2 regions of the Brevibacillus sp. MS2.2 genome follow, and region 1 is predicted to be linked to the other one. Evidence: riboswitches for the same ligand, from Rfam matches in the RefSeq annotation. Region 1 holds a riboswitch; the other holds the start of a gene.

What was found. Region 1 has a riboswitch for thiamine pyrophosphate ahead of thiC (phosphomethylpyrimidine synthase ThiC). Riboswitches for the same ligand answer to the same signal wherever they lie in the genome.
Region 2: another riboswitch for thiamine pyrophosphate. It lies ahead of thiS (sulfur carrier protein ThiS); the one in region 1 lies ahead of thiC (phosphomethylpyrimidine synthase ThiC).

Annotation. Positions count from the first base shown of each region.
Region 1 covers NZ_JABSUZ010000007.1:149,905-154,331, reverse strand. Annotated here, with positions in the region: gene ku (non-homologous end joining protein Ku) at 1-516, shown strand, start outside; gene HP568_RS08740 (cation diffusion facilitator family transporter) at 576-1,457, opposite strand; TPP riboswitch at 1,705-1,817, shown strand; gene thiC (phosphomethylpyrimidine synthase ThiC) at 1,972-3,726, shown strand; gene HP568_RS08730 (hypothetical protein) at 3,742-3,912, shown strand; gene HP568_RS08725 (DUF1904 family protein) at 3,961-4,290, opposite strand.
Region 2 covers NZ_JABSUZ010000023.1:35,344-39,770, reverse strand. Annotated here, with positions in the region: gene tenA (thiaminase II) at 1-345, opposite strand, end outside; gene HP568_RS19640 (acetylornithine deacetylase) at 353-1,648, opposite strand; gene HP568_RS19635 (thiazole synthase) at 1,641-2,414, opposite strand; gene thiS (sulfur carrier protein ThiS) at 2,420-2,623, opposite strand; TPP riboswitch at 2,823-2,933, opposite strand; gene kapB (kinase-associated lipoprotein KapB) at 2,975-3,358, opposite strand; gene HP568_RS19620 (alanyl-tRNA editing protein) at 3,390-4,427, opposite strand, start outside.

The sequences.
Region 1 (4,427 bases):
CAAAGCCTGGCCGTTATTCGACTGTATGAGCACTGCATCATGCTGGAGACGATCTTCTATCCAGATGAGGTACGTCCCGTCAGTCAAGTGCCTGCCTTGCCAGAAGCCACTGTACCGTTGGCCGAAAACGAACTGAAGATGGCAACTGAGCTCATTAGCAATATGACGATCCCTTTTGATCCTGAAAAATATACAGATGAGTATCGAACTGACCTGCAAAAATTGATTGAGAAAAAACTGGAGGGTCAGGAGATCGCCACAGCACCTACCGTGGCAAGAACCAATGTCATTGATCTCATGCAAGCTCTCAAAGAAAGCTTGGAGTCTACAGCTGGTCAAGCCGCCGTACCCATCAAAATCGAGCCTGAACCGACTCCGTCAAAGCCTGCGCGAAAACGCACCACTGCTGCCTCCTCGTCCGAAAAAGAGCAAGCATCGAAAAAGGCGAGCGCAGCAAAGACTACGACTACTTCTACAACCAAAACACTACGCAAAAAGAAAGCTACCCCTGTTTAATTTGCAACAAAAAAACCTGCCCACTCTGGACAGGTTTTTTTGTATTCGCATCAAGACATCTAGTTTGGTGCCATCTTCCTACATGGTTCAATATGGATATGAACGGCGTTAATGCGATGAATCTTGCGCATCTGTTCTTCAATTTTCTCGGTGATGGTGTGGCTCTCCACCACATTCAGACCGGGATCTACATGGATCACAACATCAACCAGCACGCTGCTTCCATGGTAGCGGGCTTTGATGTCACTGATATCCTTCACTCCCGAAATGGAGGAAATGGTAGTTCGCAGGTCAGCAAGCTTGCTCTCGTCAAAGCCATCTGTCAAACGGTGGGTTGCTTCCCTGAAAATGTCCCAAGCAGTCTTCAAGATGATGAGACCAACAACAAAAGCAGCTAAAGGATCAAGCCAGTGTAATTGGAATTGTGCGCCAGCTACCCCGATAAACGTCCCGATACTGACGAATGCGTCTGAACGGTTGTCAGCGGCTGCTGCATCTAGTGCTTGGCTATTTGTTTTGATGGCGAGCTTTTTATTGTAGCGATAGACGAAAAGCATGATGACTGCGGTTGCAAGTGCTGTCCACCCTGCCAACAGGTCAGGTGCCGCATGCTGTGGGTCTAATAAGGATGGTACGGCATTCGTAACGACTTGAACTCCGACAAATAGCATAATAAATGATGCGACAAGTGCTGAAATCGTCTCCGCCCGAAAATGGCCATACGGGTGATCTTTATCAGGTGGTTTCCTTGCAATACGCAGCCCGATTAAAACAGCAATCGATGCGACGACATCCGTTGAGTTGTTAAGACCATCAGCCATTAAAGCTTCCGACGCAGTAACATACGCAACTCCTATTTTTAATACAGAGCAGAATATGTAGGCGAAAATACTCACCCACGCTCCACGTTCTCCTTGTTTTAGATCCGAATAAACATCCATACCTCATCACCTCAAAATACTTCTCCATCCTGCTTCGAAAACGAGAAAAATCAAAGCGCTGGAAGCAGTTGCTTTTTTTCGAACTTCATCGTAACAGATAGGATTCATGTGGGTCTACAGAAACAGTTTTAGTCCGATTCATGAGAATAGGGGGGAGGAAAATGTGTTGCACACCCGCAATATTTTCACTGGAAAATTTCCCTTGAAATTCATTGGACTTCCCGTTATCCTATTCTTGCAATCCAAAATAAAAAAGCACGGGAGCTTGGAATTCACCAGGCTGAGAGGATGGTACTGTGCCATCGACCGTTGAACCTGAACTGGGTAATGCCAGCGGAGGAATGTCATATACGACACGAAAAGATGCGTGTATCTTTAGGATTAGGATACCCGTTTCTTCTCTACTCTCGCGTTGGCGTCGCATGTTGTTATGCGGCGCTTTTTCGTGGGATGTTTCTTTCGCCTCCCTAAACGGTTCTCGCTTTCGTGCAACCAAAACAAGGAGGTTTTTCTTATGTCATTGGTGTCATCTTTTCCAGGCAGTCACAAAGTATACGAAATAGGTAGTCGTGCGGACATTCGCGTCCCGATGCGAGAGATTTCTCTTCATCCTACCGAAGGATTGTCTGGCTCCACACCCAATCCTCCTCTTCGCGTGTACGATACGAGTGGCGAATATACCGCAACGGGGTACGTTCCTGACATTCAAGCAGGACTGCCCTCCATCCGCCACATGTGGATCGATGAGCGAAATGATGCGGAAACGTATGTCGGTCGCGAACCACAACTAGTTGACGACGGCATCCGAAACGAAGAAAAGGCAGCCACCCTCCCCACTTTCCCTCGAGAGGGCTACAAACCAAAACGGGCAAAGCCAGGGAAAAATGTTACCCAGCTTCATTATGCCCGAAAAAATATCATCACACCGGAAATGGAATACGTTGCCATTCGCGAGGGTGTCTCCCCTGAATTTGTACGGGCAGAAATTGCCGCTGGACGTGCGATTCTCCCTTCTAACGTCAATCATCCAGAAAGCGAGCCGATGATCATTGGCCGCAACTTTCATGTCAAAATCAATGCCAACATCGGAACGTCAGCTGTCAGCTCTTCGATGGAAGAAGAAGTCGAAAAAATGATTTGGTCGGTCCGTTGGGGTGCCGACACTATCATGGACCTCTCGACGGGAAAACATATACACACCACGCGGGAGTGGATTATCCGCAATAGTCCCGTTCCAGTCGGTACTGTCCCGATTTATCAAGCACTTGAAAAAGTAAATGGGAAAGCCGAGGATTTGACATGGGAGGTTTACCGAGACACCTTGATTGAGCAAGCAGAACAAGGCGTCGATTACTTCACCATTCATGCTGGTGTTCTCTTGCGCTACATTCCTATGACCGCTAACCGTGTTACCGGTATCGTCTCTCGCGGCGGATCGATTTTGGCCGCATGGTGCCTGGCCCATCATGAGGAAAACTTTTTGTATACGCATTTCGCTGAAATTTGCGAAATTCTGAAGGCCTACGACATTTGTGTATCCCTTGGAGATGGACTACGTCCTGGCTCTATCGCGGATGCGAATGACGAGGCGCAGTTCGCGGAGCTTGAAACATTGGGAGAACTCACAAAAATTGCGTGGGAACACGACGTACAAGTCATGATTGAAGGCCCTGGTCACGTCCCCATGCATCTCATTCGCGAAAATATGGATAAACAGTTATCCATTTGCCATGAGGCTCCTTTTTACACACTGGGGCCACTCACGACAGATATTGCTCCCGGCTATGATCACATCACTTCAGCGATTGGCGCCGCCATGATCGGATGGTTCGGAACAGCGATGCTCTGCTACGTAACACCTAAGGAGCACCTCGGTCTACCCAATAAAGAGGATGTCCGCAACGGTTTAATCGCATACAAAATCGCAGCGCATGCCGCTGATCTTGCAAAAGGACATCCGCGAGCAAAACAGCGTGACGACGCCTTATCCAAAGCTCGTTTTGATTTTCGCTGGAACGATCAATTCAATTTGTCTCTGGACCCAGAACGCGCCCGCGAATATCACGACGAAACATTGCCAGCAGAAGCCGCCAAGTCAGCCCATTTTTGTTCCATGTGCGGACCAAAATTTTGCAGCATGAAAATTTCGCACGACATTCGTCACATTGCCAATGAACAAGGGGGTGCCCAAGACCCCGCCATTCTTGCAGGGATGCAGGAAAAATCGCGTGAGTTCCGCGAACAAGGAAGCCGTTTGTACCAGCCGTAATGAAGGAGGAAGCCTATGGAGGAAGCCAGTCGTTTACGCGAAAAGATCAGTCGATTAGAAGCTGAGCTAGAGCAATTTAAACAACAATTGCGGCTGATTCAACAGGACTGCAGCCACGTCTATATCGAAACTCCACTTACGCGAACCTGCTCGAAGTGCCTGCAAACCGAAAGCCTTTATTATTAATAGAAAAAGGTCGAAATCCCTTTGGTGGATCTCGACCTTTTTTCTTGCTTATTTCGTCATTCCAACTTGCAATGGAAGTCCTTCTTTATAATAGAGAGAGGGCGATAGCAGAATGAAGAAAATATGGATATGCAGAAAGCCTTGCTTCTTCAAAATGCCGTGTATGGCACTAGCAATCGCGTCATGCTGCTTTTGTTCACGGGGAAACATCATGATCTCTACAGACAAAGGACTGTTCGTCAATTGCTCTACCTGAAGCAGCTCTAATTTCACCTTTTCCTGAGCTACTTCAGCAATTTTGGAAAACTCTTCTATAAGAATCTGAGAAATGGGCTCTATGTCTTGCTTCGCAAAGCCTTTAAACCGAAGAAACGGCAAGTCAATTCCTTCTTTCGTAAATGAGTTCGCACAGTCATTATAAACATGTCTCTAATTGTATATCAATGAAAAAAGGATTAAAGAAAGTGAACAACAAACATTCCCAACTGGAGCAAGAGACGCAAAGAGGGCCATAT
Region 2 (4,427 bases), on a different contig from region 1:
GCTCGTGTACCCGAGCATTACAAACGAAGGCTCTGTTGCTTCCAGCTCCGCGCGAGAGATACCAAAGCGCTCGGCATACTGGCGATGCAGCTCCATCTCTGTGTTCAGCGTTGATTCTTGCAAAGCGGCGAATCTGGAGCTTGTTTCCAGATCGTACGCCTTCACACTCGCAATTGCGAACATTTTGGCGTAATCAATCAGATAGATGTAGTCTTGTTTCATGTAATATTTGAATGCACCAACGGGCAGGCTGCCATCTCCAAGTCCGGTGACGAATGGATGTTGATGAACACGCTCCCAGATCGGGGCTACACTTTTTCTCAATCGATCAGTAAAGGTTGCCATGCGATACTCACTCCTTCGCTTCCTTTGGGGTATTGCACCAGTTGGCAATAAAACGGGCCATGATCTGGGCAAAATGAACAAGCTGGTCAGGATCAATGGATTCATCTACGGCATGTGCATGCATGAGCTCACCGGGCCCGAATAATACAGCCGGAATGCCTGCATGCGCAAACCAGCCTGCATCTGTCACCGTAGGCGACATAGTTACACTGGGCGCTTGATGCATGTGACTTTCATAGGCAGATTGCAGCGCTGCCAAGCCCGGATGTTTCGTATCCAACTCCAGTGAAGGAAAGATTTCACCGCGCTCCTCAATCATCGAACGTCCACCCCAGCGGAATGTCGGAGGATGGTCTCTCAGCCAAAGATCAGCTGCTGCTACACGCCCGACGTGATCCTCGATCTCTCGGATGATCTCTTCATGGGATTCATTCGGATAAAAGTGAACGGTAATCCAGAGAGCGCAACGGTCTGCGATGAACGCGGCGTGACGACCTCCCTCGATGACTGCGGGATTGATCGTATTGCTGCCTGCCGGGAAGCCGGGATAGGACTTCATGACGGCCCAGTCCCGTTCCAGCTCCTGTAGTGCGGTGATCACCTTCGTCATTTTTTCAATGGCAGAAGCTCCCCGGACACGTCCGCCTGCATGAATGGTCTGTGCGCGCATTCCGTCATGCAGCGTCGTCGGACTCTCAATCGTGATCCAGCCTGTAATGACACCGCCCTGCCCTTGCATGTGGAGATTGCTCGTATCCACTACAACGGCGTAGTCAGCCTGATAGCCACGCTCGATAGCGACCAATGTCCCCGCTTCGCCTGCTTCTTCTCCGATGACGGATTGAAAGAGCAGATCTCCTTGGAGCTCGATTCCGTGCTCGCGCAGCATTTGGATCGCAAACATGCTCGCAGCGAGTCCACCTTTCATATCAGCAACGCCACGGCCGTACAAGCGTCCATCCTTGCCATGTGTCAGAGCAAAGGGTGGATAGGTCCACCCCGTGTCATCTCCAACTTCAGCCACATCGATATGCCCGTTGACAATCAAGCTGTTTGCCTGTGTAGAGGCACTCCCTGATAACCGACCGACGATATTGTCGTCTCCTGGATATACCGTCCAGCGATCGACCTCGAATCCCATCGCTTGCAGTCTGTTGGCGATTACTCCTTGCGCGGCGTGGCTGTTTCGCGCGGGAGGACTTACAGTCGGATGAGAAACGAGCTCTGCCAATAATGCGAACAGCTCTTCTTTGCGGCTGGCAATCGATTCTACCGCTTCTGTCAGTCGATCCACGCTACTCAATCAACCCTTCAGTCGGGCTGCTTGCGGACGCGTAACGTTTTTTCGCGATACGGCCTGCCAGGAATCCTTTGCGACCTGCTTCTACTCCGAGCTTCATCGCTTCTGCCATCAAGACAGGATTATCAGCAAGGGCGACTGCTGTATTCAACAAGACACCGTCAGCACCCAGCTCCATCGCTTTCGCGCAGTCTGCTGGAGAGCCGATTCCTGCATCCACGATAATCGGTACTTTGGCATCCTCGATGATAAAGCGGAGGTTGTTTTCGTTGACAATCCCTTGTCCGGAACCAATTGGTGACGCACCTGGCATAACCGCATGTACGCCAACCTCTTGTAGACGTCTAGCAAGAATCGGATCATCATTGGTGTAGGTCAGTACGATAAAGCCTTCTTCCACCAAGATTTTCGAAGCCTCGAGCGTGCCAATCGGGTCAGGGAGAAGTGTTTTCGGATCTCCAATGACTTCGACCTTGATCATGTCACACAGGCCAGATGCTTTGGCCAAACGGGCAATGCGCACCGCTTCTTCCGCTGTATAGGCACCTGCTGTATTTGGTAGCAGGGTGAATTTTTTCAAATCGAGTTGTTCCAAAAAGTTTGGTTCTTGCGGATTTTCCAAATTCAAGCGACGAATCGCAAAGGTCAAAATTTCTGCTTCCGACACCTCTACTGCTTTCCCTTGTGTGTCCAAGTCAGCGAATTTACCTGTCCCGAGAAGCAAACGGGAACGAAACTCGTACGGTCCAATTTTCAATGTATCCATCATGATGATCATCCTCCTCCGACAAAATGAACGATTTCTATGCGATCTCCGTCTGCAATCGGTGTTTGTTCGTACGCTGAGCGGTCAATAATTTCACCATTTCGCTCCACGACGACAATCTTCTCTTGCAGGGAATAAGAAGCGAGCAAGGCCCGCACTGTCGTGATCTCTTCCGCCAACTCTACTTTTTTCCCATTCAGCTGAACAATCATTGATTACCTCCTTCTACTGGAAAAAAAACGGCTTCTCCCGCCTGCCTGAGTCGATTCAGACAAACAGAAGAAGCCGTATACCCATCCCATCTCACGGGACGAATGGCATAAAAAAACCATCCGCCTCGGATGGTTGAGTGAGATCTTATCATGCATGCACGCAAACAAGCATAGTTCCGCTCGGATGCGACACGTGATACTGATTCCAAATACCTCTTCCTCCGCTGGCATGACCCAGGTCAGGTTCAACGGTCAGTAACACACTCGTTACAATCTCAGCCAACGTTGCTTGGCTCCCGTTTGGTAGTAAAGCTATGCAATTGTCGTACATTCGAGTACTACAGTACCACTCTATTTCGTGTTTGTAAAGGCTTCCTTGTGCATCCTTTCCAGCTCAACGAGACAACGTTCTGCCCAAGCTGCCATTTTCGCCAGCTTTTCCATTTCTCTCTCCATCGCCTGACGCACAGATTCCTTGTAGTCTGGAATCGCGCCATTATAGCGAATGACCCCTTGGACAGGCGTCATGAATTTTTCCATGTAAGAGAGTGCTGGACGCTGGTGAAACAGCGGCACATCTACTTCGTAGGAAGAATGCAAATCGCCTTGCGTTGGGTATTTGGTCACTGCCAACACTTTTACCAGCAGCTTCGAATCGTGGATTTCCAATACTTCTGTAATATATTCACCCGTTCGCTGCGCAACACGAACGATATCTCCCGGATTCCAGTTCATCGCGGATTCCTCCTTTTATTATGGAATGTATTTACATTAGTGAGTCTTCCAGCAGTTTGCGAGCATGTAGCAATACTTCCTCCGCATCCACTACCGACTGACCGCCACCCTGTGCCATGGCAGGATTCCCCCCACCTTTTCCGTTAATAACCGGTAAGGTTTCTTTCAACACCTGATTGATGGCTACATTGACTTCATGCCCACGAGCAAACACGACTTGCATTTTGTCTTCAGTAGTAGCTGCCAAGAGGCAAATTGCATCTGGCGCCAGAGCAGTAGCCAGTTGTGCGAACTGCTGAAGCTGTTGAATGGTTTTGTCTGTGAAGGTACGCATAATGAGGCGAGAATGACCGAGTTGGCTAGCAGCAGATAGTTGTTGATTCACTTCCACTTCCAAGAGCTGCTTATCCACTTCTGCCAATTTTGCCTTCAAGGCGTCGCGTTCTGCAAGGAGGCGTTCCGTCTGTGCGATCAGTTCCCCTTCATTGGTAGCGAGCAGCTTGGCCGTATCACGAACGACAGCTTGCTTTTGGTTGTAGTCCCGCAAAGCTCGCCAGCCACAGATGAATTCCAGACGAATGTTTCCGCGATGTCGCTCCCAGCCCAAGATCTTGATCATCCCGACTTCGCCCGTACGCGCTGGATGTGTCCCTCCGCATGGGTTGTAATCAAAATCAGGTATCATCACGACACGAATATTTTCAGTAACGGTCGGCTGTTTTTTCAAGGGCAGCGTTGCCAATTCCTCGTCATCAACGAACCGCGCAATGATGGGGTGGTTTTCCAGAACAATCTGATTCGCTCGCTTTTCTATCGTCTCCCATACATCTGCTGTCAACTCATCCAGTCGTACATCAATGGTGACACGTTCTTTACCCAAGTGAAAGGCAACGGTTTCCGCCTGCACGACTTCCAGGAAGGACGCGGATAAAATGTGTTGGCCAGCATGCTGCTGCATGTGATCGAAGCGGCGGTCCCAATCGATGTGACCCGTTACTTCCGTTATGCTTTCCGATAAGGGGGCTTCCAGTCGGTGACGAATTTCGCCATCTACCTCTTCCACATCTAC